One region of the Burkholderia sp. THE68 genome, then DNA from elsewhere that is predicted to be linked to it. Evidence: riboswitches for the same ligand, from Rfam matches in the RefSeq annotation. Region 1 holds a riboswitch; the other holds the start of a gene.
The links. A riboswitch is a leader RNA that binds a small molecule or an ion and turns the genes downstream of it on or off. The one in region 1 is predicted to bind cobalamin.
Positions count from the first base shown of each region.

Region 1 (15,962 bases):
AAGGCGCGCCGGTCACCGCGATTCTGTTTTATCGCGCGCATTTGCAGTCGGGCAATACCGCCGTGTTCGATGCGCTGATCGAAGCGCTCGAACAGGAAGGCATGAATCCGCTGCCCATCGCGATTTCGTCGCTGAAGGAAAGCGTGAGCCGTGAAGTGGTCGAGCGTTTGTGCGCGGAGCATCGCGCATCGCTCGTATTGAACACGACCGCGTTCGCCGCGAGCGTGATCGGCGAAGACGATGCATTCGAAGTCGCAGGCGATGCGCCCGTGCTGCAAGTCATTCTGAGCGGCGGCAATCGCGACGACTGGCAAAAGGACAATCACGGCCTGAACTCGCGCGATGTCGCGATGCATGTCGCGCTTCCTGAAGTCGACGGCCGCATCATCACGCGCGCGGTGAGCTTCAAGGGGCTCGCGTATTACTGCAAGCACACGCAGGTGGATGTCGTGCGCTATCAGGCCGATGCGGAGCGCGTGCGCTTCGTCGCCGAACTGAGCCGCCGATGGTGCAGGCTGCGCCACACGCCGAACGCACACAAACGTATCGCGCTCGTGCTCGCGAACTATCCGGCGAGCGAAGGGCGCATCGGCAATGGCGTGGGTCTCGATACGCCCGCATCGGCAATCGGCATTCTGTCGATGCTCGCGCGCGAGGGTTATCGCGTGGGCGAGATTCCGGTGCATGGCGATGCGCTCATTGCGGCGCTCACCGAAGGCGTGACCAACGATCCGGTCGTGCGCGACTTGCGCCCCGCGTTGCAGAGTCTTTCGCTCGACGAGTATCTCGATGCGTATCGCTCACTGCCCGCCGATGCGCGCGCCGCGCTGGAAACGACCTGGGGCGCGCCCGAAGACGATCCGACCATCAGACGCGGCCGCTTCATGATCGCGGGCTATCGCTGCGGTGAGGTATTCGTCGGCATTCAGCCCTCGCGCTCGCGCGCACGCAACGATTACGCGAGCTATCACGACGCCGAACTCGTGCCGCCGCATTCTTATCTCGCGTTCTATTTCTGGCTGCGTCTACGCTTTCAGATGGATGCGCTCGTGCATGTCGGCAAGCACGGCAATCTCGAATGGCTGCCGGGCAAGAGCGTCGCGCTATCGTCGTCATGCTGGCCAGACGCGATCCTCGGACCGATGCCGCATCTCTATCCGTTCATCGTGAACGATCCGGGCGAGGGCAGCCAGGCGAAGCGTCGCGCGCAGGCGGTGATCATCGATCATCTGATGCCGCCGCTCACGCGCGCCGAAAACTACGGGCCCTTGCAGGATCTGGAGCGCCAGGTCGACGAATACTACGAAGCATTGATGGTCGATGCGCGCCGCGCGAAGCTGTTGCGCAAGTCGATCCTTCAAAACATCGTCGAGAACAGGTTGCATGAGGAGCTCGGGCTCGATGCGCCGCGCGATAGCGTCGGTGAAGATGCGTTGCTCACGCGCGCCGATGCCTACCTCTGCGAACTGAAGGAAGCGCAGATTCGCGACGGCCTGCATGTGTTCGGCGTCTCGCCGCAAGGCGTGCAGCGTCGCGACACGCTGCTCGCGCTCGGCCGCTTTCCAGTCGGCGACGGGCAGGGCAGCAACGAGAGCCTCATCACGGCGATCGCGCGCGATCTGCAATTGCCCGCCGATTTCGATCCGCTCGATGCCGACTGGGCTGCGCCGTGGCACGGACCGCGTCCGCGCGCGCTCGTCGAAACAAGCGATGCGCCATGGCGTCATCACGGCGACACGCGCGAGCGCATCGAATGGTTCGCGATGCAACTCCTGTCGGACGACGATGCCGTCGCGCCCGGTCCGCACGCATCGCTCGTGCTCGAACGCCTGCGTGGCGACGTGCTCGCGCGGCTCGATGCGTGTGGTCCGCAAGAGCTTTTGCAACTGAAGCGCGGTCTGGAAGGACGTTTCGTGCCGCCGGGTCCGAGCGGATCGCCGTCGCGCGGTCGGCCCGACGTGTTGCCCACGGGCCGCAACTTCTATTCCGTCGATACGCGTGCCTTGCCGACGCAGGCGGCGTGGTCGCTCGGCCTCAAGTCGGCGAATGCGCTGGTCGAACGTCACGTGCAGGATCACGGCGATTTTCCGCGCGCGATCGGTCTGTCCGTGTGGGGCACGGCAACGATGCGTACGGGCGGCGACGATATCGCGCAAGCCTTCGCGCTGATCGGCGTGCGGCCGAAGTGGGCCGCGGGCAGTCATCGCGTGACCGACTTCGAGATTCTGCCGATCGCCATCTTCAACAGGCCGCGCATCGACGTGACATTGCGCGTGTCGGGCTTCTTCCGCGACGCATTCGCCAATCTGATTCATCTTTTCGATGCGGCCGTGCAAGCGGTCGCCGAACTCGACGACGAACCCGCCGACGTCAACCCGATCCGCGCTCGCATCCTGCGCGAACGCGACGAACTCATCGCGCGCGGCATCGATACGAAGGAAGCGCGGCGTCGCGCGGGCTGGCGCGTGTTCAGCACGAAGCCCGGCGCATACGGCGCGGGCCTGCAGGAGCTGATCGACGCGAAGCAATGGCACACCGATGCGGATCTCTCCGCCGCGTATCAAAGCACGGGCGGCTACGCGTATTCGCAAACCGGCGATGGCGTCGAAGCGCGCGCGAGCTTCGGCATGCGGCTATCGACGCTCGATGTCGTGCTGCAGAATCAGGACAACCGCGAACACGATCTGCTCGATTCGAACGACTATCATCAGTTTCAGGGCGGCATGGTCGCGGCCGTGCGCTATCTGTCCGGCGTGCAGCCACAGGCTTATAACGCGGATCACAGCAATCCCGCCGCGCCGCGCGTACGCACATTGAATGAAGAGATCGCGCGCGTGGTGCGTTCGCGCGTCGTCAATCCGAAGTGGATCGACGGCGTGAAGCGTCACGGCTACAAGGGCGCGTCCGAGCTTGCCGCGACTGTCGATTATCTGTTCGGCTATGACGCCACCGCGCGCGTCGTGTCGGATCATCAATACGCGCTCGTCACCGATGCCTATGTGAACGATGAGGACACGCGCGCGTTCATTGCGCAACACAATCCCCACGCGCTGCAATCGATCTGCGAACGCCTGCTCGAAGCGATGCAGCGCGGCTTGTGGCAGGAGCCTGCCGATTATCGCGAGCAGGTCGAACGGCATCTGCTCGATATCGAACAGCGCATCGAAGGCCGACAACATTGAATCCACTCACTTTTCCCTTTACCGCGCTCGTGGATCAGGAGCCGCTGCAACAGGCTTTGCTTCTTGCGGCGGTGGATCCCGCGTTAGGCGGCGTGCTCGTCAGCGGGCCGCGCGGCACGGCGAAATCGACGGCTGCGCGCGCGCTCGCGGAGTTGTTGCCTGAAGGGCGGCTCGTGACCTTGCCGCTCGGCGCGAGCGAGGAGCAGTTGATCGGCACGCTCGACATTCAAAGCGCGTTGCGCGATGGCGGCGTGCAGTTTTCGCCGGGCTTGCTCGCGAAAGCGCATCTGGGCGTGCTGTATGTCGACGAGGTCAATCTGCTGCCGAATCCGCTCGTGGATCAACTGCTCGATGTCGCGGCGAGCGGCGTGAACATCATCGAGCGCGATGGCATTTCGCATCGGCATGACGCGCGGTTCGTGCTGATCGGCACGATGAATCCGGAAGAGGGCGAGTTGCGTCCGCAATTGCTCGATCGCTTCGGGCTCGCTGTTGAGATGAGCAATTCCTTCGATGCGAGTGTGCGACAGCGCATCGTGAAGGCGCGTCTCGCATTCGATACGGATTCCGATGCATTCCGCGCGCTGCATGCAAGCAAGCAGACGTCGCTTAGCGCGCGCATTCATGCGGCGCGTGCGGCGCTACCGTCATTCGATTTCGACGATGCGGTTCATGCGCGCGTGAGCGAGCTTTGCATCGAGGCGCACGTGGATGGTTTGCGTGCGGACATTGTGATGTTGCGCGCGGCGCGGGCGCTGGCTGCGTTCGAAGGCGCATCGAAGGTGGTCGTGACGCATGTCGAGCGTGTCGCGGATGCGGTGTTGAAGCATCGGCGGCGAGAGGTTGAAGGTGAAGCGCCTGCGCGTGAGCCGGCCGCGCGTGAATCGACGCAGCGCGATACAGGTTCGGGCGATTCGGACTGGGGTTATGTGCCGCCGGAGCCGACTGGAACCGCGAAGATCAAGCAAGTGAGGCCGTTGCCCGCAAAAAAAGCCTGAACCATCGAAGGCGCGACGCGGATGCCATCAACGTGGGGCATCGCCTTCGATGGAACGAAGCGCGTACGAAAGGCCGTTTCGCTACGCGCGATGGGGAACGCAGCGCGTCCATCGACTGGCTGGCGACCTTGCGCGCGAAGCGTTCTGCACGCTTGGATAGTGAGCATCTGCGCTATCGACGCACGCAGGGCGAAGGCGCGGTGCTGCATTGCTTTCTGCTCGATTGCTCCGGTTCGATGCTCGCGGGCGAACGGCTCGCGCGCGCGAAAGGCATGCTCGTCGCGTTATTCGATCGGGCTTATCGCGAGCGTGCTGAAATCGCGCTCGTGTGTTTCGGCGGCGGGCGTGCGCATGTGCGTCGGCAGCCGGGCGCGGCGCATTGGTTCAATGAGCGCTGGGTTGCGCCGATCGCCGGTGGCGGCGGCACGCCGCTCGCGCTCGGGCTGGCGAGTGCGGCGACGGTGCTCGAGCGCGCGGCCAGGCGCAGGCCGTCGCAGCGGCGCAGGCTTTGGGTGCTGACCGATGGGCGCACGAATGAACGACCGGCGGCGCCGGGATCGGCGGATGAGATCGTCGTTGTGGATTTTGAAGAGGGGTTGGTGCGTGTGGGGCGATGTAGCGAGTTGGCGCGTCGTTGGGATGCGGAGTATTGCGTCGTCGGGGAATTGATTGGAGACATGGGGCGGTAGAGTGTTTTTGCCTTGCGAGTGGCAGTTCGCGGGCTTGGTTCTGTCGCCGGATCCCGTATTCGTGTCGGTCTATTAGCACTGCCCCTGTGCGGGGCGGCAGTCACTTTCTTTGCTGCTGCAAAGAAAGTAACCAAAGAAAGCAGCTCGAGACGCCCGCGGTCATACGCAATTTGGGTATCTTTCTCCTCGCTCGTGGCGTCTGTAGCGAGTGCCCTCGTAGGCCTAACCGGGCTTGGACCGCGCACGGTCTGTCACATCGCACCACGGAACAAACTGGTTCAGCACGAAATAGCTCCTGCCCGCTTCGCGGCCGATGGGTCAATCGGGTCTGCGTGTGCTTCTGCGTTTCTACTTTCTCGTCGGTTTCCCTTGCATACCCCACGGCAGCGCGCAGCGCTGTGCCGAAGCTATTTCGTGCTGAACCAGCGCGCTTAAAACAACTAGCTAGTCAGACCGTGCGCGGTCCAAGCCCGGTTAGGCCTACGAGGGCACTCGCTACAGAGGCCACGAACAACGAGAATAGTGGCCAAATTGCGTATGACCGCGGGCGTCTCGAGCTGCTTTCTTTGCCTACTTTCTTTGCAGCAGCAAAGAAAGTAGGTGCCGCCCCGCACAGGGGCAACGCCAATAGACCGACACGAAAACGGGATCCGGCGAATAAGACTCTCTGAATTGAATCACAAAGAAATAGCCTTACGCATACCACCGCGGCGTATAAACCCAATCCCCCACCACCCGCGTGGTCGACGACCCCACGATCACCATCGTCCGCATATCGACGAGTTCGCTTTTCAATTCGCCCAGCGTAACGACACGCAGCGCTTCAGCCGGCCGCCCGATATCTCTTCCAAGCACGACAGGCGTCCCCACGCCACGATACCGCCTCACGATTTCAATCGCACGATCAAACTGCCACGGCCGCGCCTTCGACAGCGGGTTATAGAACGCCATCACGAGATCGGCTTCACCCGCATGCGCGATGCGTTTCTCGATCACGCTCCAAGGCTTCAAGTTATCCGACAACGACATCACGCAAAAATCATGACCCAACGGCGCACCCGCGCGCGCAGCCGTCGCAAGCGATGCCGACACCCCCGGCACGATCGCAAGTTTCACCGCGCTCCACGCGGGATACGCAGCGCGTCCTTCGTCGAGCGCTTCGAGCACGGCAGCCGCCATCGCGAACACGCCCGGATCGCCCGATGACACCACGACCACACGCCGTCCTTCGCTCGCCAGTTCGAACGCGTGACGCGCACGCTGCAATTCCTCGCGGTTGTCGGTGATATGCACGCGCTGATCGTCGCGAAACGGGCCGGCCATGCGAACGTAGGTCTCATAGCCGAGCACGTCTTGCGCGGCGGCAAGCGCATCTTTCGCGGCGGGCGTCATCAGTGCGGCGCTGCCGGGGCCGAGTCCGATCACCGTCAGCGTGCCGCGCGCGCGGCCTATCGATTGTGCATCGATGGGCGCATCTTGCACCTGCAAGCCGATTTCGCGCGCATCGCTCACATCGAACGGCGCGGCATCGCAAAAGCGCAGCGGCACATCGAGTGCGTGAGCGGCATCGGCAAGCGATTGCGATGCCATGTCACGCACGGGCGCGCACAACGCCGCGAGCGCGAGCGGCGCGAGACCCCGATCGCGCAATGCGCGACGCACGCGTTCCACGATGTCGTCATCGCGCGAAACATCGTTGATCCACGCCAGCACGCAACGCGGATGAATCACGAGACTATCCGCATCGCTTGCGGCAAACGGCGTGACGCGCACCGTGCGACGCGCATCGTCGGCGCGAGGCAGCGCGGCATCATCGAGCCAGGGCGCGTGGCCTTCGACGCGCGTCGTCTCGCCCGCGAGCAAGTCGGACACGAAGCGCTTGCCTTGCTCGATATCCGCGAGCGCATAACCTTCCGGCGGCGCGAGCAGACATTGCCCGAAGCGCAGTTCGCCGCTGGTCGTGATCGCGGGCGCGACGTCGAGCGCGGCGCCGATCTCGCGCGCCAGTCCATTCACGCCGCGCATGCCGCCGAGCAACGGCACCACCGCGCTGCCATCCTGTGCGATGGCGAGCACAGGCGGCTCGGCGCCTTTGTCGGCGAGACACGGCGCGAGTGCGCGAATCACGATGCCCGCGGAGCACAACGCGACGACAGGCGTTCCCGCTGCATACAGCTCGCGCACATGCGCGCCGAAATCGTCATAAGCGATGTCCGCGCTCACGCGGCTCGCGAGTCCATGCACGCGCGATTCCGGAAAGCGCGCCTGGATGCGCCGCGCGGTCACGAGCGCGCCCGCACCCAGCACGACGATCGCCAGCGGCGTGGAAGCGATCATGCGCGCCATTTCTTCCCCGGCACGACGAGCAGCGAAAAATACGGCGACGCCATCGGATCGACGTCATCGAGCGGCACGATGCGCTGATTGGCCATCGTCGCGCGCTCGACATACAGCGCGCGCTCATCGAGTCCGAGCTCGCCGAGCACGCGCCGCACCTTCTCGAAGTTGCGTCCGAGTTTCATGATGACAGCCGCATCCGCCGCTTCGAGACGACGCTTCAGATCGTCTTCCGGCAACACGCCCGACAGCACCGACAGGCTCTGATTGCGATACACGAGCGGCACGCCCAATACCGCGACGCCGCCGAGCATCGAGCACACGCCGGGCACGACCTGCGCATCGAAGCGACCGGCGAGCCGATCGTGCAGATACATGTACGAGCCATAGAAGAACGGATCGCCTTCGCAGATCACCGCGACATCGCGGCCGGCTTCGAGATGAGCGGAGATCGTGAGCGCGGCCTCGTCGTAGAACGCGCTGATGATCGTCTCGTAGCAGAGCGGCGGCTCCAGCGCCTCGGTCGTCACCGGATAGACGAGCGGCAGGCGCGTCTGGGTATCGTCGAGATGCGATTCGATGATGCCGAACGCGTTGCCTTTCTTGCCCTTCGCGACGAAATACGCGACCACGGGCGCCGCCTTCAGCAGGCGCAACGCCTTCACGGTGATGAGTTCCGGATCGCCAGGACCGACGCCAAGTCCAAAAAGACGTCCGCTCATCATTCGGCCTCCGAAGCAAGCGCGTTCACCGCTGCTGCCGCCATCGCGCTGCCGCCGCGACGGCCGAGCAGGGCGACGAAGGGCACGCCGCGGCTATCGGCGGCGAGCATTGCCTTGGATTCCGCCGCGCCAATGAAGCCGACCGGAAAGCCCAGAACGAGCGCGGGCTTCGGCGCCCCGGCATCGAGCATGTCGAGCAGATGAAAGAGCGCGGTCGGCGCATTGCCGATTGCGACGATCGCGCCTTCGAGATCCGGCCGCCACAGTTCGAGCGCGGCGGCCGAGCGCGTGTTGCCCATCGCGCGGGCGCGCTCTGGAATCGACGGGTCGCTCAACGTGCAGACGATGCGGTTGTCGGCGGGAAGCCGCGCGCGCGTGATGCCCTCGGCGACCATACGCGCGTCGCACAGAACCGGCGCGCCGGCTGCGAGCGCGCGTCGGCCCGCGTCGCCCGCGCCGGGAGAAAAGCGCAGATCGCTCACGATATCGACCATGCCGCACGCATGGATCAGGCGTACCGCGAGCTTTTCCAGATCGGCAGGAATGGCGGCGAGGTCGGCTTCGGCGCGGATCGTCGCGAACGACTGGCGATAAATCTCCGCGCCGTCGCGGATGTAGTCAGGCATCGGCATGGCTCCGGGCGAGCCGTGCGGCCGCCTCTTCGATAGTCAGATTGCGCGCGACGATGCGGCCGTCGCGATGAAAGTCATAGCGTCCCGGCGCGACCGCATAGAGCGTCACCGGGACCGGATGCGCCGCCGCGCACGAACGCTCGCAGCCGCTCAGATGCACCGGCGTTTCGTTGTGCGCGGGCAGCAGCGGGGCGAGGCGATGCGCGTCGGCTTTGGTGTCGGCGTGGCTTTTCGCGCAGCCCTCGGAGCCCGCGCACGCGATCAGGCGCGCGAGCGGATCGCGCGGGTCGGTGGCGAGCCCGAGCGCGCGCAAGGTTTGAAGCACTTCGTGCGTGTCGCTCTGCGCGATGCCCGGCAGCAGAACGCTTTGCCACGGCGTCATCGTCAGAAGGCCTTCGGCACGCGTGTCGGCGAGATCGGCGAGGGCTGCGAGCGTGCGCGCGTCGAGGCGTCCGAGCGGCGTCTGCGCGCCCGCGTACCACGTCTCGCGATGCGGTTCCGCGTGCGCGCCGAGCCGCAGCGATGCATCGGCGGGGGCCCGTCGCCAGGTCTGCACGTCCGCGTCGAAATCGAATCCTTCGAGAAATTGCGCGACGCCGACACGCGCGAGCAGATCACGCATACGATGTTCTTCAGGCGTGGCGAGCGCGAGAAACCTGTGCAGCGCGCGCACAGCGAACGTCACCAGATTCGCGCGCGGCACCGCGCCGAGCGCGCACTGCGACATCGTTCCCGCGAAACCGAAGGCGAAGCGCGCGCCGTCGTCGAATGCGGAGAACCAGAGATCGTGGGGATGATCGAGCATCGCGAGACGCTCGCCGGCATCGAGTTGCAGCGCGAACTTGGGCGACAGCGCGTGCAACGAGGCATCGGCCTGCATCGCGTCGATGATGTTCGCGGCGAGTGCGCGCGTGGCGTCGCTCGCGAGCGGACTCAGCATCACGTTGCGGAGGTCGTCGGCGCTCGCGGTCGACGGGCCGAGGCCCGCGTCGAGCGCAATGTCGATCAGCGCGGCGTGGGCGTCGTCGCGGATGCCGCGCAGTTGCAGGTTCGCGCGATTGGTCACTTCGATCACGCCCGAGCCGCAGGCACGCGCCGCACGCGCGACGGCCCGCGCCGCGTGCGCGCTCAGTGCGCCGCCCGGGAGACGCAGACGCGCGAGGCCGCCATCGCGCGCGGGCACGATGCGCGTCAGGCCCGGACACGCCGAAGCGCGCGGGGCGGCGTTGAGCGACGGGCGGTCGATTGAAGTCAAAAGCGGGACCCGTTGGGCTTCGCGCGTGATGAGCGAACCGGTACACCCCGCCCGGTCGGCGTCGCGCGAAGCGATGAGTCGGCAGGTCTCTTGGCTGGCAGGTCTTCATTCGCGCCGGCCTTCCCGGTAAAAACCAGTGGCAGTGGAGCGCGGACTCGCTGCGTACAATTGCGGGGGCAGCCACAGTTTTGCTGTGTTCCCTCTTAGGCCCCAACGGGCACCGACGGACCTGTATTATGCCCGCTTTTATCGACCATCCAGGCGCTTCAGGGCACAAGCCCGAAGCGCGATTCGAATCGCAAGGAGGCGGCGCATGTCGACCTGGCTGACCGTGGTGGGGATCGGCGAAGACGGCTGGCACGGCCTTTCCCGGCTGGCGCGCCGCGCGCTGCTCGAGGCGCAATCGATCCACGGCGGCGAACGCCATCTCGCGCTGCTGCCCTTGCGCATCGCCGCGCGCCGCGTGCCGTGGCCGAAGCCCTTTTCGATCGATGCCGTGCTCGCCGGGCGCGGCGACGGCAAGACGCGCATATGCGTGCTCGCGAGCGGCGATCCGATGTGCTTCGGCGTCGGCGCAACGCTCGCGCGTGAAGTCGCCAATGGCGAAATGCGCGTGATTCCCGCGCCGTCGTCGCTGTCGCTGGCGGCGGCGCGTCTGCGCTGGGCGTTGCAGGACGCGGTGTGCGTGTCGCTGGTCGGGCGGCCCGTCGCGTCGCTGCTCGCGAGTCTGCATCGCGGCGTGCGCCTGCTCGTGCTGAGCGCCGACGGCACCACGCCCGCCGCCGTCGCCGCGCTCTTGACCGCGCACGGCTTCGGCGCGAGCCGCATGACCGTGTTCGAGCATCTGGGCGGCGACCACGAACGCCGCATCGACGAGCGCGCCGACGACTGGCGCGAGCCGCTCGTCGCCGCGCTCAATCTCGTCGCGATCGATTGCCGCACGCATGCGGGCCACGCCGGTCCGCCGCTCACGCCCGGTTTGCCCGATGACGCCTATCGTCACGACGGCCAGCTCACGAAGCGCGACGTGCGCGCCGTGACGCTCGCGCATCTCGCGCCGCAGCCGGGCGAATTGCTGTGGGACGTGGGCGCGGGCTGCGGCTCGATCGGCATCGAATGGATGCGCGCGCATGGCGCGTGCCGCGCAATCGCGATCGAAGCGAACGAGAGCCGGCAGCGTCTCATCGAATCCAACCGCGATGCGCTCGGCGTGCCCGCGCTGCAACTCGTGAAAGGCGAAGCGCCCGCCGCGCTCGACGGCCTGCCCGCGCCGGATGCCGTGTTCATCGGCGGGGGACTGACCGTGCCGGGCGTGCTCGATGCCTGCTGGACGCGTCTGCGTCAGGGCGGCCGCCTCGTCGCCAATGCTGTGACGCTGCAAAGCGAAGCGGCGCTCGTCGAATGGCGCGCGCGACATGGCGGCGAGCTGACGCGCATCGGCATCGCGCAGGCGGAGCCGCTCGGCAGTTTCGATACGTGGCGGCAGGCGCTGCCGATCACGCTTCTGCACGCCAGCAAACCATGATGCGTCATGCGTGAAGAAACGCCGGAACAGGCCGCGCCGCTCCGAAGCGGCTACACGACCGGAAGCTGCGCGACCGCGACAAGCCTCGCGGCCGCGCGCCTGTTGCTGCTCGGCGAAACAAGCGAGCGCGCGGAGATCGTGCTGCCGAAAGGCCAGTGCGTGACCATGACGCTTTCCTTCTGCCGCCGCGTGGCCGAACAAGCCGACGCAGCGGAAGCAGGCGTCATCAAGGACGCGGGCGACGATCCCGACGTCACGCACGGCGCGCTCGTGTTCGCGCGCGTGCGTCTGTCCGACGAACCCGGCGTGCGCTTCCATGCGGGACCGGGCGTCGGCACCGTGACGCGCGCGGGGCTGGCGCTCGCCGTCGGCGAACCGGCGATCAACCCGATGCCGCGCAAGATGATGACGCAACATCTCGACGCGCTCGCCGCAAGCACGGGTTACGGCGGCGGCTTCGACGTGAGCATCGGCGTGGAGAACGGCGAGGCGCTCGCGCAGAAGACGATGAATCCGCGCCTCGGCATCGTCGGCGGCTTGTCGATACTCGGCACGACGGGCATCGTCAGGCCGTTTTCGTGCTCCGCGTATATCGCGTCGATTCATCAGGGCATCGATGTGGCGCGGGCGAACGGGTATCGGCATATCGCCGCGTGCACCGGCAATCAGAGCGAGGACGCGATGCGCGCGCATTACGGCCTGCCCGACATCGCGCTGATCGAAATGGGCGACTTCGCGGGCGCCGTGCTGAAGCATCTGCGCCGCGTGAGCGTCGACAAACTGAGTCTGTGCGGCGGCTTCGGCAAGCTGTCCAAGCTGGCGGCGGGACACATGGATCTGCATAGCCGCAACTCCAGCATCGACCTGACGCTGCTCGCCGTCTGGGCCGCCGACGCGGGCGCGAGCGACGTGCTGCAGGCGGCGATCCGCGCGGCCAACACGAGTCAGGAAGCGCTCAAGCTCGCCCGCGCCGAAGGCATCGCGCTCGGCGATATCGTGTGCCGTCGCGCGCGCGCCGTCGCGCTCGATGTCGTGCCGGGCATCGAAATCGAGACCTTCGCGATCGACCGGCAGGGCAATATCGTCGGGAGCGCGGCATGAGGCGCGTGCTGCTGCTCGGCGGCACCGGCGACGCGCTCGCGATCGCGCGCAGCCTGCCCGCCGCGCATGTCTACAGTCTCGCGGGCCTCGGGCGCGTGCCGGGCGATCTGGCGTGCGCGGTGCGCGTCGGCGGTTTCGGCGGCGTCGACGGGCTCGTGCGCTATCTGCGCGACGCGGACATCGCGCTCGTCGTCGATGCGACGCATCCGTATGCCGCGCAGATGAGCCGCCACGCGCGCGAGGCCTGCACCTTCGCGCGCGTGCCGCTCTGGGCGGTGCGCCGTCCGGCATGGCAGCCGCAGCCGGGCGACGACTGGCGCGAGGCGGCGGACTGGCGCGGGATCGTCGAACGGATCGCGGCGTTTCATCGGCCGCTGTTTACGCTCGGACGCGAACCGCTCGCGCATCTGCACGAGATTCCCGCTTCGCAGCACTGGACGATTCGCTGCCTCGACGCGCATCCGGGCAACGAACGCGCCGATATCATCGATGCGCGTGGCCCGTTCGATCTTGCCGGCGAACGCGCATTGTTCGATGCGGCGTGCATCGACGTGATCGTCAGCAAGAACAGCGGGGGGCGCGCGACCGAGGCGAAACTGGCCGTCGCGCGGGAGCGGGGCTTGCCGGTCGTGATGCTCACGCGTCCCGCGCTGCCCGACGCCGACCAGACTTTCGACGACGCCGCCAGCGCCCGTGATGCGCTCCAACACTGGCTCACCAGACAATGACTGTTTACTTCATCGGCGCCGGACCGGGCGATCCCGAACTCATCACCGTCAAGGGGCAGCGGCTCATCCGCGCGTGTCCCGTGATTCTCTACGCCGGGTCGCTCGTGCCGCGCGAGGTGCTCGAAGGCCATCGCGCGACGACTTGCATCGACACGGCCGAACTCGATCTCGACGCGATCGTCGCGCTGTTGCAGGACGCGCACGCGAACGGGCAGGACGTGGCGCGCGTGCATTCGGGCGATCCGTCGCTGTACGGCGCGATCGGCGAGCAGATCCGCCGGCTCGACGCGCTCGCGATTCCCTATGAAGTCGTGCCGGGCGTGACGGCGGCGGCGGCCTCGGCGGCGGCGCTCAGGCGCGAACTCACGCTTCCGGGCATCTCGCAGACCGTGATCCTCACGCGCTACGCGACCAAAACGTCGATGCCGGAAGGCGAAAGCCTCGCGGATCTCGCCCGTCACCGCGCCACGCTCGCAATTCATCTCGGCGTGCGGCATATCGAGCGCATCGTCGCGGATCTCGTACCGCACTACGGCGCGGACTGCCCGGCGGCGGTCGTGTTTCGCGCGAGCTGGCCGGACGAGACGCGCGTGGAAGGCACGCTTGCCGATATCGCCTCGAGAGTGCGCGCGGCGGGCATGGAGCGCACGGCGATGATTCTCGTCGGGCGCGTGCTGAGCGCCGAAGGTTTCGCGGATTCGACGCTCTACGCCAAGGACTGATCACGCCATGCGCGACCTCGACGCCGTGTTCGATGCGCTCGCGAAATCGGCGTTCCGGCGGCGCTTCGCGCTCGGCGTGCGGGAGGGGAAGATGCTGCGCGAGAAGGGCATCGACACAATTGTCGCGCAGGCGCATGAACTGATCGGCAAGCGGCTCGCGCCGCAAGCGCCGCTGAACGACGGCAAACAGACGCCGTTTCGCGGGCATCCGGTGTTCATCGCGCAACACGCGACGGCGACGTGCTGCCGCTCGTGCCTCGCCACGTGGCACGGCATCGCGGCGGGCAGGGCGCTCGATGAAAGCGAGCGCCAGCATGTCGTCGATGCGATCGAACGCTGGCTGCGGGCGCAACCGCTGCCGCCCGTGAATGCCGCCACGCCCGACGATCCGCAGCTTCGCCTACCTTTCTGACCGGCGCTTGAACGCGCCGAGCGTGGCGGTGTCGGCGGCTTCGAGACGCGCGCGCCGTATTGCCACGAATATCAGCGACGCGAACACGAGCGGCCCCGGCCCCACGCCGAGATGTTTGGCGAGCAGGTCGCCCATCTGCGGATACAGCCACGCGACGACCAGAATGGCGATTTCGCCGCGCAGCCAGCCATCGCGCAGCGCGCGGGCGGCGAGAAGCGCGAGCGGCACGCCGAGCCAGACCGCATCGTAGTTATAGATGTAGGGGCTGATCATGAACGTGCCCGCGACGAGCGCCGTGGCCCGCACTTCCAGCGCCTTGGCGTTGCGCCATACCCACGCGACCGCGCAGACCGCGACGAGCGCCTGACACGCCTGCGCGACATACGCGGGACCGGTCGCGACGTGCGCCATGCGCAGGGTCGCGAACAGGCTCGCCGTCTGGTCCCAGGGCAGCACGCCGCTCGCGATATAGCCGTTGGCTTCGCTGAGCCCGTGCAGAAACACGGGCACGATATCGACGCCGAACACGGCGATCGATACGGCCGTGAAGAGCACGGCCGTCACCGCGGCGGCGATGAAGGTCGTCCACATGCCCGCGCACGCGAGCGCGACCGGAAACAGGATGGCCAGATGCGGCTTGATCGACAGCAGGCCGATGAAGACGCCCGCGAGCACGGGCCGCCTGCCCATCGCGAGGAACGCGGCGAGCACGAGACTGGCGGTGATGCAGGCGTTCTGTCCCTGCGCCGCGTTGAGCCACAGGCCGGGAAACGCGAGTATCCAGATCAGCATGGACCGCATCGGCAGCACGCGGCGGATCAGCAAGACGAACAGCGCCGACGACAACCCGATGAAAAGCGCATAGCCGACAGGTGCGGGAAGCGCTGCGAACGGGCGCACCAGCAGCAGGAAATTCGGCGGATAGAACCACGGGCCGGGCATCACGATATCCGGCGACAACTGCAGCAGGACGTGCTTGATTGAGGTCCAGGAATAGGCCGCGAGCGGTGTTCCGTCGAGCGTGAGGCGCGACGCGGCCCAAAACGTCAGAAAGTCCCAGCCGCCCGGATGGCCGTATGCGGCCCAGGAATGCCGGGCGTTGAAAAAGAAACCGAAGCACTGAAAGGCGAGCAGGGCGGTGGCGCACCAGGCGCCCGCCCGCCAGCCGTTGAACCAACGGCGTGCGGGCTCGCGTGCGATGGAAGCGGGTTGGGTCGTCATCCGTGCGATATCGGCGGATGACGGGAGAACTTTAGCGTTGCGCTACGGCGCAGTTCTGCCGCGCCCCTTCGCCCGCCGCGCCAGCATGTTCAACCCTTCCACCAGCGCCGAGAACGCCATCGCCGCGTAGATATACCCCTTCGGTACGTGCGTGCCGAAGCCTTCTGCGACCAGCGTCATCCCGATCACGAGCAGGAAGCCGAGCGCGAGCATGACGATCGTCGGATTGCGTTCGATGAAGCGCGACAGCGGCCCCGCCGCGAACAGCATCACGGTCACGGCGGCGATCACCGCGACGAACATGATCGGAATGTGCTCGGTCATGCCGACCGCCGTCACGATGCTGTCGATGGAAAACACGAGATCGAGCAGCAGAATCTGGCCGATCGCCGAAAGCGGCGTCAGGCTCTTGCCGGATTCGGGGCCAGCGTGATCGTC
Region 1 is NZ_AP022316.1:897,140-913,101, reverse strand. It holds gene cobN (cobaltochelatase subunit CobN) at 1-3,182, shown strand, start outside; gene BTHE68_RS17780 (magnesium chelatase ATPase subunit I) at 3,179-4,180, shown strand; gene BTHE68_RS17775 (vWA domain-containing protein) at 4,300-4,869, shown strand; gene cobJ (precorrin-3B C(17)-methyltransferase) at 5,563-7,215, opposite strand; gene BTHE68_RS17765 (precorrin-2 C(20)-methyltransferase) at 7,203-7,931, opposite strand; gene BTHE68_RS17760 (precorrin-8X methylmutase) at 7,928-8,554, opposite strand; gene cobG (precorrin-3B synthase) at 8,547-9,815, opposite strand; cobalamin riboswitch at 9,879-10,055, opposite strand; gene cbiE (precorrin-6y C5,15-methyltransferase (decarboxylating) subunit CbiE) at 10,129-11,340, shown strand; gene BTHE68_RS17745 (cobalt-precorrin-5B (C(1))-methyltransferase) at 11,347-12,441, shown strand; gene BTHE68_RS17740 (cobalt-precorrin-6A reductase) at 12,438-13,169, shown strand; gene cobM (precorrin-4 C(11)-methyltransferase) at 13,166-13,891, shown strand; gene BTHE68_RS17730 (DUF4186 domain-containing protein) at 13,899-14,303, shown strand; gene BTHE68_RS17725 (glycosyltransferase family 87 protein) at 14,292-15,524, opposite strand; gene BTHE68_RS17720 (TerC family protein) at 15,567-15,962, opposite strand, start outside.

Region 2 (15,962 bases), on a different replicon from region 1:
ACGGCATCGGAAAAACCGATGCCGTTCTTTTGAAGAGGTCCCCGCCACAGCCGCTAGGCCGGCATCCTGAACCTGGGTTCAAGATTGGTCGCGGTAAGCAACACTTCGGGTACATCGGACTAGCGACGCGCGCGCCCATGTTGCAAGGTTCCGCAACCGTGCCAATGTAGCATTGGTTCAAGGAATATATGACCTTGGCGAACCAGGCAGGGAAACGTCACTCTACACCAATCGTTTGCCTTCTGCAGCCTCTAGTCATCAATTCGACGGTTTCTTTTTTCGATTGACTTTGCGCGCTGATTGACTCGACGCGCAGGCACCTTACTGCGCTTCGTATTGCGCGATGACGGCGCCCAGTTGTTCGTTCATCGAATGCATCGTGCGACGGATTTCCTCGGCGGGGAAAGCCTCGCCGTGACGCACGCTGTCTTGCAGCTTAAGCAATTCCGACGCCAGCGAAAGCGCCGCCATCACTGCGATGCGATCCGTGCCGCGCACGTTGCTTGCATTGCGCACCTTGTTCATCTCGGCGTCGACGCGCGCGACTGCTTCGCGCAACGCGCCTTCCGTTTCCGGCGAGCACGCGAGGCGATACGGCTGCCCGAGAATGGAAACTTCGATCTGCGTGTTCGTCATGCCTTCTCTCCCTGATGATGTTCGCCGTGCAATTCCGCTTCAGTTGCTTCCTGGGAATCGGCTTCGAGGAGATCGAGTTGATTGTCCGCTTCGGCATGTTGCGCGGACTTCGCACGCGGCAGCTTTTCGAGAATCGCGTTGAGGCGCACTTGCGCGTCGTCGATTTTCGCGGAGAGCGAGTCGCGTTCGGATTGCAGCGTGTCGCGTTCTTCACGCACCTGCTCGAGTTCGGCCTGCACGTTCGCGTGATCGGCGCGCAGCTGTTCGAGTTGTTCCTGCAGCGCTTCGCGCGCCTGCTTGTGGCGCTCGCTGATCTGGATCAGCCGGCCGATATTTCCTGACAGTGATTCGAGTTCGTTGAGCATGTGCTGCGTCCTCTAAAGACCTCGCATTTTAGCGCGGTTCAACGGAGCTTCCGATAATTGTCTCGTTTCGAGACGTAACAGCATGCGATCTCGCGCTTAATCCATCGAATCAAGCGCATGTCGTCATGCATTCGTGTGCAGATAAACGCGAGCGCCGATGCTTCGCTCGTTGAGGACAGGCCCGGCTGTTTCTCGTTAGATTCGTCATGCGCCGCGCCAATCTGTCCGCGCCGTTTTCTTGACGGCCCCAACCCGCGCTCCTACACTTGCCGCACTTTTGGTGCTCGCATCCGCGGATCTCGCGGATGCAGTCAAACGGGAAACAGGGAGCGAAGTCCCCGAAGTTCAACCGGGACGAGCCAACCTGTGCTGCCCCCGCAACGGTAAGCGACCGCAACGCAAGTTGCAAGTCGTCTCATGCGCGTTTTTGCAGCGCGAGCGTGTCGAATTTCATCGCACGGTCGCGACTGCAAGAAACGTGTCGACGCCACTGCGCACGAATGCGCGGGAAGGCGAGACGATCCGTCGCCAGCCCGGATACCGGCCAAGGCTCGACGCATCGGCGCATATCGCGCGATGCGTTCGTCGCGCATCGTCCTCGCGGGGAGCGGGGTCGCGCTCACGCTCCACGGGAAAGCTTCACACCATGTCATCGCCTCTGGGCGCGCTCGCCGCGCTCATTATCTTGCCGCTCGCCAGCACCGCGCACGCGGCCGACGACTCATCGCAAACGCTTGCGCCGGTCGTCGTCACCGCGACGCGCGCGCCGCAGCCGCTCGCCGAATCGATCCCGCAGACGTCGGTGTTCGACGAACAGGACATCGCCGACACCAATGCCACTGACGCGCTCGGCCTCGTCGCGCTCGCACCCGGCGTGCAGGTCACGCGCAATGGCGGACCGGGCGCGAACTCGGGTCTCTTTATACGCGGCGCGGCGTCGTCGCAATCGCTGGTTCTGATCGACGGCGTGCGCGTCGAATCGGTCTCGCTCGGCGCGGCGCAGTTGTCGCAACTGATGCTCGACCAGATCGGGCGCGTCGAAGTCGTCAACGGCAATGTATCGGCGCTGTATGGTTCGAATGCGATCGGCGGCGTCGTGCAGATTTTCACGAAGGAAGGCGAGCCGCATCCGCCGCGTTTCAGCTTCGAGGCCGAGTACGGCAGCTATCACACGCAGCGTCAGTCAGCGGGCGTGAACGGCGCGCTCGACAAGGACGGCCGCACGACCTTCAGCCTGAACGTTTCGCGCGAGAAGACCGACGGCTTTTCGTCGCTCGATCCGGCCATCGCGCCGGGCGCGAATCCGAACGCGAACGGCTATCTGAACGAGAGCGTCGCGGCGACGCTGCGGCACCAGTTCAGCGACAAATGGGACGCGGGCGTGCGCTTCCTGCAATCGAACGGCATCAACAGTTTCGACGATGCCTACGGCCAGCCCGCCGACATCAACGAAACGCACGACCGCGTGCGCTCCGCGTCCGTGTTCGCGAACGGCAGGATCACCGACGACTGGACTACGCATTTCATCATCGGGCAGGGACAGGACCGCGCGAATATCGAGCAGAACGGCGTCTATACGAGCCGCTTCAACTCGGAGAACCGTCAATACACCTGGCAGAACGATGTCAGGATCACCGAGGCGCACAAGTTGCTCTTCGGTTACGAGCATCTCGATCAGACGCTCGATTCCGATCAGTTCAGCGCGCCCGATCGTCACGTGAACTCGGTGTTCGTGGGCTACGTGGGGCATATCGGCGCGAGCGATGTGCAGGCGAATTTGCGTCACGACCAGTATTCCGATTTCGGCGGCGCGAACAGCTACTATCTGGGCTACGCGTACAACTTCGATACGCACTGGAAGGCGAGCGCGAGCTATTCGGCATCGTTTCGCGCGCCGAGCTTCGACGACCTCTACTATCCGTTCAGCGGCAATCCGTCGATTCGGCCGGAGCGCAGCCATTCGGTGGAGGCAGCGTTGCAGTACGCATCGAATGCGCTCGGCGTCGCGCGCGTCACGCTGTTCCAGACGCGCTATTCGAATCTGATCGACTATGTGTCCGATGGCGGCTTCTACTATGTCGCGCAGAACGTCGGGCGCGCGAAAGTGCAGGGCATCGAGGGATCGTGGGCGGGCCATGTCGGCGCAACGGATGTGCGCGCGGGCGTGACGTTCCAGAATCCCGTCGACGAAACGAATCACCAGGACCTGACGCGCCGCGCGCGGCATTTCGCGACGCTCACCGCGCATCGCACGATCGGGCGCTGGCGCGTCGGCGGCGAGTGGATCGTGAGCGGAGAGCGCAGCGATTACGATTCGACGCTCGCGGGATATGGCATCGTGAATCTGTCGGCGCGCTACGACATCTCGAAGTCGTGGTACGTCACGGCGCGCATCGACAATCTGTTCGACAAGGACTATGAACTCGCGTACTCGTACAACACGCCACGACGCGGCGCCTATGTCACGCTCGGCTGGCATCCGTCGTGAGCGGCGTCGTGAGCGGCGTCGTGAGTCGCGTCGTGAGTCGCGTCAGTGAGCGCCCGCGCGCGATGAACGCGAGTCGCGCGGCTGCGATCTGGAGCGCGCTCGGCATTGCGGCGCTCGTCGTGCTCGTCGCGTCGCTCGCGCTGGGCAGCGTCGCGTTGCCGGTATCGCGCGCGATCGGCGCGCTCTTTCACGCGCATGCCGCGACACCCGATATCGCCGATGAAATCGTGCTCACATTGCGCCTGCCGCGCGCGCTCGCAGGCTTTGCATCCGGCGCGCTGCTCGCGCTTGCCGGCGCGCTGTTGCAGGTGCTGTTGCGCAATCCGCTCGCGGAGCCTTACGTGCTCGGCGTGTCCGGCGGCGCGGCAGCCTTCGCGCTCGCCGCGATGCTCGCCGCGTTGCCGTGGTGGGGCGTCGATCTCGCCGCGTGCGCGGGCGCGTTCGCATCGATCGTCATCGTGCTCGGACTCGCGCGCAAGGACCTCTGGCAAAGCGGACCGGACGCGTCGCCGCGACTCTTGCTGACGGGCGTCGTGATCGCATCCGGATGGGGCGCGTTGATCACGCTGATTCTGAGCATCGCGCCCGAAAGCCGGCTGCGCGGCATGATCTTCTGGCTGACGGGCGATCTCAACGGCGCGGGGGCGCCGTGGCCCGCGCTGATCGCGCTCGCCGTCGCGCTCATCGCGATCGTGCCGGTCGCGCCGCAACTGAACGTGCTGCTGCGCGGCGACACCGCGGCGCGCGCGCTCGGCGTGCCGGTCGAACGTGTGCGGCTGCGTGTCTATCTCGTGGCGTCGATCGCCGCGGCGGCCGCGGTGACGACAGCCGGGACCATCGGCTTCGTCGGGCTCGTGGTGCCGCATCTGCTGCGCCTCGCGTTCGGCAACGATCAGCGCATGCTCGTGCCTGCCGCCGCGCTCGCGGGCGGTCTCGCCGTGATGGCCGCCGATCTCGCCGCGCGTACCGTGATCGCGCCCGCGCAATTGCCGGTGGGCGTCGTCACCGCGTTGATCGGCGTGCCGATGTTCCTGTGGATGCTCCTGCGGAGACCGCGATGACGCTGCATCTCGATGCCATCGTGCTTCGCGCGGGCGCGCGCACGCTGATCGACGGTCTCACGCAGACGATGTCGGCGGGCGAGGTGTGGTGCATCGCCGGGCCGAACGGCGCGGGCAAGACGACGCTTATCAACGTGCTGGCGGGCCTCATGAAACCCGCATCGGGCCGCGTGTCGCTCGAAGGCCGCGCGCTCGCGTCATGGCGCGCGGCGGATCTAGCACGCGAACGCGCGTTGATGCCGCAAGCCACGCACGACGCGTTCAGCGCGACCGTGCTCGATACCGTGCTGCTCAACCGCTTTCCGTATCTGGCCGGCTGGGGCTGGGAAAGCGACGACGATCGCAGCGCCGCGCGCGCCGCGCTCGACATGCTCGGCCTCGCGGCGTTCGCCGCGCGCGACGTGCTGACGCTGTCCGGCGGCGAACGCCAGCGCGTCGCACTGGCCGCAGTGTTGTGCCAGAACGCGCCGCTGCTGTTGCTCGACGAACCCCTTTCGCATCTCGATCTGCATCATCAGATCGATTGTCTTCATGCACTGCGCGACGCGGCGCGCGAGCACGCGCGCACCATCGTGTTCTCGTGCCACGATCTGAATCTCGCGCGCCGTTTCGCGACGCACGCATTGTTGCTCGACGGTCGAGGCGGCGCCTTCGCGGGCCGCGTCACCGACGTTCTGACGCCCGAACGCGCCAGCGCGGCCTTCGGCTATCCGCTCGCGTTGATCCGCGACGGCGAGCACGAAGCGCTCGTGCCATCCATTCATCGCTCATGAGAGGAATTTCGATGTCCACCCTCAACGACCTCCCGCTGCCCCGCGCACTCGACCGCGCCATCGAAGCGGAACTGCGCCGCATCATCGACATGAAAACGAAGCCGCCGGGCAGCCTCGGCCGGCTCGAATCCCTCGCGCTGCAGATGGGTCTGATTCAGCGCACGGTCAAGCCGCGCATCGAGCGTCCGGCGATGATCGTCTTTGCGGGCGATCACGGCATCGCGAAAGAGGGCGTGAGTTCGTATCCGCAGGAAGTGACCGCGCAGATGGTCGCGAATTTCCTGAGCGGAGGCGCGGCCATCAACGCGCTGTCGCGTTCGGTCGGCATGACGCTCGAAGTCGTCGATGCGGGCGTCGCGACGCCGATTCCCATCGATCACGGATACGAACGTCTGTCGCTCGGACTCGGCACGCGCAACTTCGCGCAAGAACCGGCGATGTCGCGCGAGACCGCGCTCGAAGGCATCGCGCGTGGCGCCGCGCGCGTGCGGCATCACGCGTCGCTCGGCACCAATGTGATCGGCTTCGGCGAGATGGGCATCGCGAATACGTCGGCGGCGGCGTGCCTGATGAGCCGCCTGTGCGATCTGCCGATCGACGAATGCGTCGGGCGCGGCACGGGTCTCGACGATCGCGGCCTCGCGCATAAACGCGATGTGCTCGGCCGCGCGCTCGCGCTGCATCGCAATGAGGGCGACGCGATCGATACGCTCGCGACCTTCGGCGGCTTCGAAATCGCGATGATCACGGGCGCGTATCTCGCCGCCGCGTGCGCCGGCATGACGATTCTCGTCGATGGCTTCATCGCGACATCGGCGCTGCTGGTGGCCGCGAAGATCGCGCCCGACGTGCTCGACTATTGCGTGTTCGCGCATGCGTCGAACGAGACGGGGCATCGCCGCATGCTGGCGCATTTCGATGCCGCGCCGCTGTTGCAACTCGATCTTCGGCTCGGCGAAGGCACGGGCGCGGCGCTCGCGCTGCCGATTCTGCGTGCGGCTGTCGCGTTCGTCGACGAGATGGCGAGCTTCGAGTCGGCGGGTGTATCGAACAAAGCCGATTGAGATGCGTGCGCTCGACGAACTGCGTTATTTCTTCACCGCGCTTGGCTATTTCACGCGCGTGCCGGTGCCGCGCTGGGTCGGCTTCGAGCGCGCGTATCTGAATGCGGCGGCGCGTTACTTTCCGCTCGTCGGCGCGATGGTCGGCGGCGTCGCGGCGCTCGTGTATCTCGCGGCGTTGCGTGTGTTTCCCGCGAGTGTCGCGGTGCTGCTTTCGATGGCCGCGACGCTCGTGTTGACAGGCGCGTTCCACGAAGACGGACTCGCCGATTGCGTCGATGCCTTCGGCGGCGCGTACACGCGCGAGGATGCGTTGCGCATCATGCACGACTCGCGCATCGGCGCGTTCGGCGCGATTGCATTGATGATCACGCTCGCGTTGAAGTGGCAGACGCTTGCGGTCATGCCGACGCAACGCGTCGCGTGGACGATGATCGCCGCGCACGCCGCGAGCCGCGTGTTCGCGATCAGCTATCTCGTCACGCTCGATTACGTGCGCGCGGAAGGCAAGGCGAAGCCGGTCGCGCAGCGCATGAGTCTTGCGTCGTTCGCGCTGGCGATCATGTTCGGCTTGCCGTGGCTTTTCGTGATCGACTCGAAGTTCGCCTGCTTCACGATCGTTGCGCTCGTCGTGTTGCGCTTTTTCATCGGACGCTACTTCGTGCGGCGCATCGGCGGTTATACCGGCGATTGTCTCGGTTTCTCGCAGCAGGTGTTTGAAATCGCGATCTATCTCATCGGGCTGGCATGGATCTCGTTCTGATCCGGCATCCGGAAGTCGCCATCGAGGCGGGCGTTTGCTATGGGCAAACCGATGTGCCCTTGCAACGTGATGCGCGTGAACTGGCCAGTGCGTTGATCACGCGCATGACGGCGCTGAACGTGCCTGCGTGTGTCGATGGATGGCATGCGAGCCCGCTTCGGCGCTGTGCATCGCTTGCGCATGCGCTGGCCGTTGATCCGCATATCGACGCGCGGCTTTCAGAAATGCACTTCGGCGCGTGGGAAGGTCGTGCGTGGGACGCGATCGATCGCGCGCTCATCGATGCATGGGCCGGCGATATTGAACATGCGCGTCCGCATGGCGGGGAGAGTCTTGCGCAGTTCGCGCAACGCGTGATCGGGTGGTTTGAATCGACATGCGTCGATCGGCAGGCCGTGCATGTGATCGCGCATGCGGGCGTCGTGCGGGTGCTTGCGGCGCATCTGCTTGATATCGCGCGGGAGAATGCGTTGCAGTGGTCGCTGGATTTTGGCGCAGTTGTTTGGTTCAGGCGCGTGCGCGGGGAGTGGGTGCTCGTGCGGTGGAATGCTTAGGATTCCGCCGCCGACGAACCCCAAACTACTATTTCACCCGCCGCGCTCGTGCGCTTTCCAGATCGCGGCAAAGCTCCGCCGCGCCCAACGCGAGCCTCGGCGTAGGCCGATTGATAAGATCCCCGTCGATGCCAAAGAGATTACCGCGCGCCACCGCCGTCAACGACGACCAGCGCTTCCACCGTTCGAGCGCAGGCAACGGGCGATCCGGTTGCGTCGCGCCCGGCGTCGCGGTGACGATCGCTTCGGGATTCGCCGCGAGCACGGCTTCGGTCGATATCGTCGGCACACGCGGCTTTTCCGCCGCGAACACGTTCACGCCGCCGCACAGCCCGATCACTTCGTCGAAGACGTTGTCACGATTGAGCGTCATCAGCGGATCGTCCCAGACCTGATAGAACACGCTCACCGGCGGTCGCTGCGAATAACGCGCGCGCAACTGCGCGATGTCGCGCGTGAACGCATCGGACGCGTCGCGCGCGCGTGCCTGCGTGCCTAGCAGCGCGCCCAGTTTGTCGATGCTCGTCGCGATATCGTCGAGATGCTTCGGCTCGCTGAAGTAGATCGGAATGCCGAGCGCCATCAGCCGGTCCATCTGACGCGCCGCATTGCCATGCCGCCACACGACGATCATATCCGGATGCAGCGCGACGATGCGCTCCAGATCGAGCGCCTTGTTGTCGCCGACGCGCGCAATCGTCTGCGCTTCCTTCGGATAGTCGCTGTAAGTCACCGCGCCGACGATGCGCACGCCGCCGCCCGCCGCGAACAGCAATTCGGTGACGTGCGGCGCGAGACTGACCACGCGTTCGGCGGGCTTGACGAGCGTGACGGATGCGCCGCTGTCATCAATGACAGTGATCGCATGCGCTTGCGTCATTTGTGTCATCAGGCAGCCGATCAGCAATGCGAACACACGACGCAGCATCACGCGCAAATCTCCCGCAAGGCGAGCGTGAGACGCGCCCAATCACCTTCCGTGCCCGGCAAGCCGATGCGCAGGCTCGGTGTCATGCCCGGCAGATCGAAGAGGCGCGTCCAGATGCCGCGCAGCGCCAGTGCGTGCTGAAGCTCGGGCGCTCTAGGCGTCGCTGTCCACGCGAAAAGCGGCGTCCCACGCACGTCGAAACCGTGGCTCGCGATCAGGGCGGCGAGTCGCGCGCCATCGCGTTGCAACTGCGCGCGCATGTCGCGCTGCCATGCGACATCGGCGAAAGCGGCGGCGACCGCATGCCGCGCCGGACCGCTCACGGTCCATGCGCCGAGCGCATCGCGCAAGGCATCGGCGATCGAAGGCGCGGCGAGCACGAAGCCCGCGCGGATGCCCGCGAGTCCGAAGAACTTGCCGACCGAGCGCAGCACGACGAGACCATCTCGCGCGGTGTCGGCCGCCAGCGACGACGCGGGATCGACATCGGCGAACGCTTCATCGACGATCAGCGTGCCGCCGCGCGATGCGAGCTGCGCGTGCCAATGTAGCAGCGTGTCGCGTGACAAGCGTTGCGCGGTCGGATTGTTCGGATTCGCGACGATCACGTGATTGAGCGTCGCGGGCAAATCGTGCGCGTCGATATCGAGCGTCACGATGCCGTGTCCTGCGCGCATGAACGCGGGCGCATATTCGCCGTAGGTCAGCGGCGCGACGCCCGCCGTGCCGCGGCGCAGAAGCATGGGCAACGCTCGGATCGCCGCCTGCGAACCCGCTACCGGCAACGCGAACGGCGCGCCGTAATAGCGCGCGGCGCACTCGCCCAAACCATCGCCGTCTTCGGGCAGACGCCGCCATGCGTCAGGCGGCACGGGCGGCACCGGATAGCCGCGCGGGTTGATGCCGGTCGACAGGTCGAGCCAGTCATCGAAGGGAATCGCGTAGCGGTGCGCGGCTTCGCGCAGATTGCCGCCGTGTCGGATGGTTTGTGCCATGTCAGCCACTCGTCGTCGCGCCCAGAGCCGCGAGCACTAAGAAAACCGCGAGCCACATCAGCGTCGCGCGCTCGACGAGCCGCAACGCCGCGACCACATGCTTCGGGTTCGCCGTGTGACCCGCGCCGAGCGTCGGCCGCGTCTCGGTCACGCCGTGGTACACCGCCGCGCCGCCGATCAGCACGTTCAGGCTGCCCGCGCCCGCGGCCATCACCGGACCCGCGTTCGGACTGTCCCACGAGCGCGCCTGCGTGCGCCAGCAATGCCACGCCATGTGCGTGTCGCCCGCGAGCGCGTAGGTCGCCGCCGTGAGGCGCGCGGGAATGAAGTTGAGCACGTCGTCGAAGCGCGCGGCGGCCCAGCCGAAACGCAGGTAGCGCGGCGTGCGATAGCCCCACATCGCGTCGAGCGTATTGGCGAGGCGGAACATCAGCGCGCCCGGGCCACCCGCGACCGCGAACCAGAAGAGCGCGCCGAAGATCGCGTCGTTGCCGTTTTCGAGCGCCGATTCCACGGCCGCGCGCGACAGGGCGTTTTCATCGGCTTTCGACGTATCGCGCGACACGATGCGCGAGGTCAGCGTGCGCGCACTCTCGATATCGCCGAGGCTCAACGCGCGCGCGATCGGCGCGATATGCTGGCGCAGGCTCTTCGCGCCGAGCGCGAACCAGAGCAGCAGCACATGCACGAGGCACGCATAGCCGAACGGCAGCACACCGACGAGCCACCACGCGATGACCACCGGCGGCGCGACCGCGACGAACCACGCGAGGATGCCCGCCGGCCGCGCGCGAAAGCCGGTATTCATCCGCGCTTCGAGCTTAGTCGCGAACTGGCCGAAGCCGACGAGCGGATGCCGCGCGCGCGGCTCGCCGAAAATGCGATCGACGATCACGCCGAGCACCGCGAGCAGCGCCATCGCGTAGGCGGAGAGGAGGAGCATCGCGCTTATCCCTTGAGCGCGAGGGGCAGGCCCGCGACCATCATCGTCACGCGCGTGCTCGCGGCGGCGACGCGCTGGTTCAGGCGGCCGAGTTCATCGACGTAAAGACGCGTGATCGAGCCGAGCGGCACCACGCCCAGCCCGATTTCATTGCTGACGACGATCACCTTGCCGCGCGTGTGCGCGAGCGCGGCGTCGAATTGCGCGAAGGCTTCGCGTGCGCTGTCGGGCAATACGGCGATCTCATCGCTCGCGCCTGCCGATGCGAACAGCAGATTCGCGAGCCACAGCGTCAGGCAGTCGATCAGCACGCAATGCCCGGCGTGATCCGCTTCGCGCAACGCGCCCGCGAGATCGAGCGGCGCTTCGATCAGCGTCCAGTGCGCGGGCCGGCGTTCGCGATGATGCCGCACGCGCTCGGCGAATTCGGCATCATCGCCGATGCGTGCGGTCGCGATATACGTGACGGGCAATCCGCTTTCGGCGGCAAGGCGTTCGGCGTGCGCGCTCTTGCCGGAACGCGCGCCGCCGAGGATGAACGTGAGATCGGAAGTCATCGCGATATTGTACTGACGGGCTAAGATAGCGCGTCGTTCTTCATGAGACTCGCTTCCGATGCCATTCACGCCACGCGGCACGCTGATGATCCAGGGCACGACGTCCGATGCCGGCAAGAGCACGCTCGTCGCCGGATTGTGCCGTCTCGCGCGGCGCGGCGGCGTGCGGGTCGCGCCGTTCAAGCCGCAGAACATGGCGCTCAACAGCGCGGTGACCGTCGATGGCGGCGAGATCGGCCGCGCGCAGGCGCTTCAGGCGATCGCGGCTGGCGTCGATGCGCGCATCGACTTCAATCCGGTGCTGCTCAAACCGACGAGCGATCGCGGCGCGCAGGTCATCATCCACGGTCACGCGCACGCCAATCTCGATGCGCGCGCCTATCACGACTACAAGCGCATCGCGTTCGATGCCGTGCTCGCGTCCTACGCACGCTTGCAGAACGAATTCGACGCGGTGATCGTCGAAGGCGCGGGCAGTCCCGCCGAAATCAATCTGCGCGACGGCGATATCGCCAACATGGGTTTCGCGGAGCGCGTCGATTGCCCGGTCGTGCTCGTCGCCGATATCGATCGCGGCGGCGTGTTCGCGCATCTCGTCGGCACGCTGGCGTGTTTGTCGGAGAGCGAGCGTGCGCGCGTGCGCGGCTTCGTCATCAACCGGTTTCGCGGGGATATCGGCTTGCTCGAACCGGGGCTCGACTGGCTCACGGCACAGACCGGCAAGCCGGTGTTCGGCGTGCTGCCGTATCTGCACGGCCTGACGCTCGACGCCGAAGACATGCTGCCGAGCCAGCCGCACGTTCGCGGCGCGGCGAGCGTTTTGAAGGTGATCGTGCCCGCGTTGCCGCGTATCAGCAATCACACGGATTTCGATGCGCTGCGCGCGCACCCTCAGATTGATTTCAGCTATGTGCGCGCCGGCGTCGCGCCGCCGCCCGCCGATCTGATCGTGCTGCCCGGCTCGAAAAGCGTGCAGCGCGATCTCGCGTGGCTGCGCGAGAACGGCTGGGATCGCGCGATCGAACGGCATCTGCGTTACGGCGGCAAGGTGATCGGCATCTGTGGCGGCATGCAGATGCTCGGGCGCACGATCGACGACCCGGACGGCGTCGAAGGCGCGCCGGGTTGCGTCGAGGGCCTCAAGTTGCTCGAACTCTTCACCGTGCTCACGCCGCAGAAGCAGCTGGAGAATGTCGTTGGCCGATTGACCATCGACGGCACGCGCGCGGACGTGCGCAGCTACGAAATCCACATGGGCCGCACGCACGGCGCGGCGCTCGCGCGGCCGCTCGTCGCGCTGGATTCGGGGCGCGTCGACGGCGCGGTATCGGAGGATAGCCAGATCGCCGCGACCTATCTGCACGGCTTGTTCGACACGCCCGAAGCGTGCGCAGCGCTGCTCGAGTGGGCGGGCGTGCAGGGCGCCGAGCCGCTCGATTACCCGTCGCTGCGCGAAGCGTCGCTCGACCGGCTGGCCGATTCGTTCGCGCAATCGCTCGATTTGGACGCGTTACAGGCCGCGTTCGCTCAATAAAGAATCATCTGCGTGCAGCGGAACATGGCGATGAGCTTGCCGTCGCCGTTCGTCACCGTCGCGTCCCACACTTGCGTGCTGCGCCCGAGATGCACGGCCGTCGCCTTCGCGACGATTTTCCCGTCGCGCGCCGTCGAGACGTGGTTGCTCTTGAGTTCGAGCGTCGTGAAGTTCTGCGCCTTGTCCGGCAGATGCGCGATGCACGCGTAGCCGCAGCACGTATCCGCGAGTCCGATGACGGTCGCCGCATGCAGAAAGCCGTTCGGCGCGAGCAGTTCCGGACGGATCACGAGTTCGCCGCTCAACTGGCCCTGATCGAGCGAAATCAGTTGCACGCCGAGCAGGTCGGGCAAGCGGCCTTTCTGGCGGTTGCGCAGGAAATCGAGGGTGACGTCGGGGCGGAGTGCGGTCATGAGTGTGGTCGTGTCGAAGAGTTGAATTTGGCATGGCCGTTCGGTCAACATGCCGGATGCATCACTTTTGCCGATAATATCAACGCTCGAATCATGCACCTGTTCTCATCAAGACGAAATCGCGCGCGGTGGGGCGTGCGCGCGCTCAACAAAATCCAGGACACTTCATGACCGTGATCGTGGTGGCAAATCCGAAGGGCGGCGTCGGCAAAAGCACGCTCGCAACCAATCTGGCCGGTTGTTTCGCGGCGGACGGCGAGTGGGTCGCGCTCGCCGATCTCGACAAGCAGCGCTCGTCGCACGCGTGGCTCTCTCTGCGCGCCGAGACGCTGCCGAAGATCGAGGAATGGGCGATCGACGTCGATGCCCCCGCAAAACCGCCGAAAGGTCTGGAGAAAGCCGTCGTCGACACGCCCGCCGGCGTGCACGGCAACCGGCTCGCGCTCGCGCTGGAGCTGGCGGACAAGGTGATCGTGCCGCTCCAGCCCTCGATGTTCGACATCCTCGCGACGCAGGACTTTCTCGCGAAGCTGGCGAAGGAAAAGGCGGTGCGCAAGGGCGCGATCGAAGTCGGCGTGGTCGGCATGCGCGTGGATGCCCGCACGCGCTCGGCGGACCAGCTGCATCGTTTCGTCGAAGGGCTCGACCTGCCGGTGCTCGGCTTCCTGCGCGACACGCAGAACTACGTGCAGCTCGCCGCGCACGGCCTCACCATCTGGGACGTGGCGAAAAGCCGCGTCGAGAAGGATCTGGAGCAGTGGGAGCCCATCATCGAATGGGTGTCGAAGAAATGAAAAAGCCGGCGTCCTTCGAGGAATCGCCGGCTTCTTGAGGCAGCAGCGCCGAAATCAGGTCCAGTTCTGCGTCGGAACGTGATCGCGGCTGCCCTTGATGCGGTTGTCGTCGTCGACGAATACGAGATTCGGCTTCCAGCCCGCCTTGATCTCTTCTTCGTCTACCTGCGCGAACGCCGCGATGATCACGAGGTCGCCCAGTTGCGCGCGGCGCGCCGCCGAGCCGTTCAGCGAGATCATGCCGCTGCCGCGCTCGCCCTTGATCGCGTAGGTGGTGAGGCGCTCGCCGTTGTTCACGTTCCAGATGTCGATCTGCTCGTTTTCCATCAGGTTCGCGGCTTCGAGCAGGTCTTCGTCGATCGCGCACGAGCCTTCGTAGTGCAATTCGCAGTGCGTGACCGTCGCGCGGTGGATTTTCGATTTGAGCAGGGTGCGCTGCATGATGCTTCCTTCAGATTTCCAGATTGTCGATGAGACGGGTCGCGCCGAGCTTCGCCGCTGCGACCACGACGAGCGGCGCATCCACGTCCGCTTCGCCCGGCGGCAGCAGGTTCGAGCGCTTGCGCACGCTGATGTAATCGGGCTTCCAGCCGCGTTCGGCGAGCGCGTTCACCGCGTCGCGTTCGAGCGCGGCGATATCGCGATTGCCGGAGAGCACCGCTTCACGCACGCGCTGTAGCTGTTCGGCGAGCTTCGGCGCTTCGGCGCGCTCGTCCGCCGAGAGAAACCGGTTGCGCGACGACAGCGCGAGCCCGTCCTCATCCCGCACGGTTTCCGCCGCGATGATTTCCGTGGGCAGCGCGAACTGGTGGCACATGGCCCGCACGATCATCAACTGCTGATAATCCTTCTTGCCGAACACCGCGACGCGCGGCTGCACGCACGACATCAGCTTCATCACGACGGTGCACACGCCAGTGAAGAAGCCGGGGCGGAATTCGCCTTCGAGAATGTCGCCGAGATTGTGCGGCGGATGCACGCGATACTCCTGCGGCTCCGGATACATGTCCCGCTCGGTCGGCGCGAAGAGTACGTAGACGTTCTCTCTCTGCAGCTTTTCGATGTCGTCCTGCAGCGTGCGGGGGTATTTGTCGAAGTCTTCGTTCGGCCCGAACTGCAGACGGTTCACGAAGATGCTCGCGACGACCGGATCGCCATGCTGGCGCGCGAGGCGCATCAGCGAGAGATGGCCTTCGTGGAGGTTGCCCATCGTCGGGACGAAGGCGGTTCGGTTCTGGCCGCGCAACTGGTCGCGCAGTTCATGGATGGAGCTGATGACTTTCATCGAGCGGGTGTCTCCTGTCGAGCGGCTTGTGTTGCCGCCACGCGGGAAGGGTAAGAAAAACTAGGCGGGAGAATACGCGAGCCGCACGTAGATCGGCGCGTATGGCTCGGGCTGCGTGATTTCGATCAGCGCTTCGCGCGACAGCTCCAGCATCGCGATGAAATTCACGACGACCACCGGCACGCCGCGCGAGGTATCGAACAGCTCCGTGAACTCCATGAAGCGCGCGCTCTGCAGGCGCCGCAGGATCACGCTCATGTGCTCGCGCACCGAAAGCTCCTCGCGCGAAATCTTGTGATGCTGGACGAGCTTCGCGCGCTTGATGACGTCGGCCCAGGCGGCGCGCAGGTCGTTCATGTCGACATCGGGGAAGCGCTGCTCGGCGGCCTGCTCGATATAGATGTCCGCGCGCAGGAAGTCGCGGCCGAGCTGCGGCAACTGGTCGATCTTCTGCGCGGCGAGTTTCATCTGCTCGTATTCGAGCAGGCGGCGCACGAGTTCGGCGCGCGGGTCTTCGGCTTCCTCGCCGGTATCCGCTTTCCTGACCGGCAGCAGCATGCGCGACTTGATCTCGATCAGCATCGCGGCCATCAGCAGGTATTCGGACGCGAGCTCCAGATTCGATTCGCGAATCTGGTCGACGTAGCCGAGATATTGCGCGGTGACATCCGCCATCGGGATGTCGAGCACGTTGAAGTTCTGCTTGCGGATCAGGTAGAGCAGCAGGTCGAGCGGGCCTTCGAACGCTTCGAGAAAGATTTCGAGCGCGTCGGGCGGAATGTATAGATCCGTGGGCAGCTTCCAGAGCGGCT
Region 2 is NZ_AP022315.1:632,221-648,182, forward strand. It holds RNA gene ssrS (6S RNA) at 35-216, opposite strand; gene BTHE68_RS03000 (cell division protein ZapA) at 322-636, opposite strand; gene BTHE68_RS03005 (ATPase) at 633-1,001, opposite strand; cobalamin riboswitch at 1,262-1,564, shown strand; gene BTHE68_RS03010 (TonB-dependent receptor domain-containing protein) at 1,648-3,489, shown strand; gene BTHE68_RS03015 (FecCD family ABC transporter permease) at 3,552-4,550, shown strand; gene BTHE68_RS03020 (ABC transporter ATP-binding protein) at 4,547-5,323, shown strand; gene cobT (nicotinate-nucleotide--dimethylbenzimidazole phosphoribosyltransferase) at 5,335-6,387, shown strand; gene BTHE68_RS03030 (adenosylcobinamide-GDP ribazoletransferase) at 6,389-7,147, shown strand; gene BTHE68_RS03035 (histidine phosphatase family protein) at 7,132-7,701, shown strand; gene BTHE68_RS03040 (cobalamin-binding protein) at 7,730-8,629, opposite strand; gene cobD (threonine-phosphate decarboxylase CobD) at 8,629-9,624, opposite strand; gene cbiB (adenosylcobinamide-phosphate synthase CbiB) at 9,626-10,567, opposite strand; gene cobU (bifunctional adenosylcobinamide kinase/adenosylcobinamide-phosphate guanylyltransferase) at 10,573-11,124, opposite strand; gene BTHE68_RS03060 (cobyric acid synthase) at 11,183-12,658, shown strand; gene BTHE68_RS03065 (PaaI family thioesterase) at 12,652-13,071, opposite strand; gene BTHE68_RS03070 (nucleotide-binding protein) at 13,239-13,865, shown strand; gene panD (aspartate 1-decarboxylase) at 13,920-14,306, opposite strand; gene panC (pantoate--beta-alanine ligase) at 14,317-15,150, opposite strand; gene BTHE68_RS03085 (segregation and condensation protein A) at 15,211-15,962, opposite strand, start outside.
Region 2: another riboswitch for cobalamin. It lies ahead of BTHE68_RS03010 (TonB-dependent receptor domain-containing protein); the one in region 1 lies ahead of cobG (precorrin-3B synthase).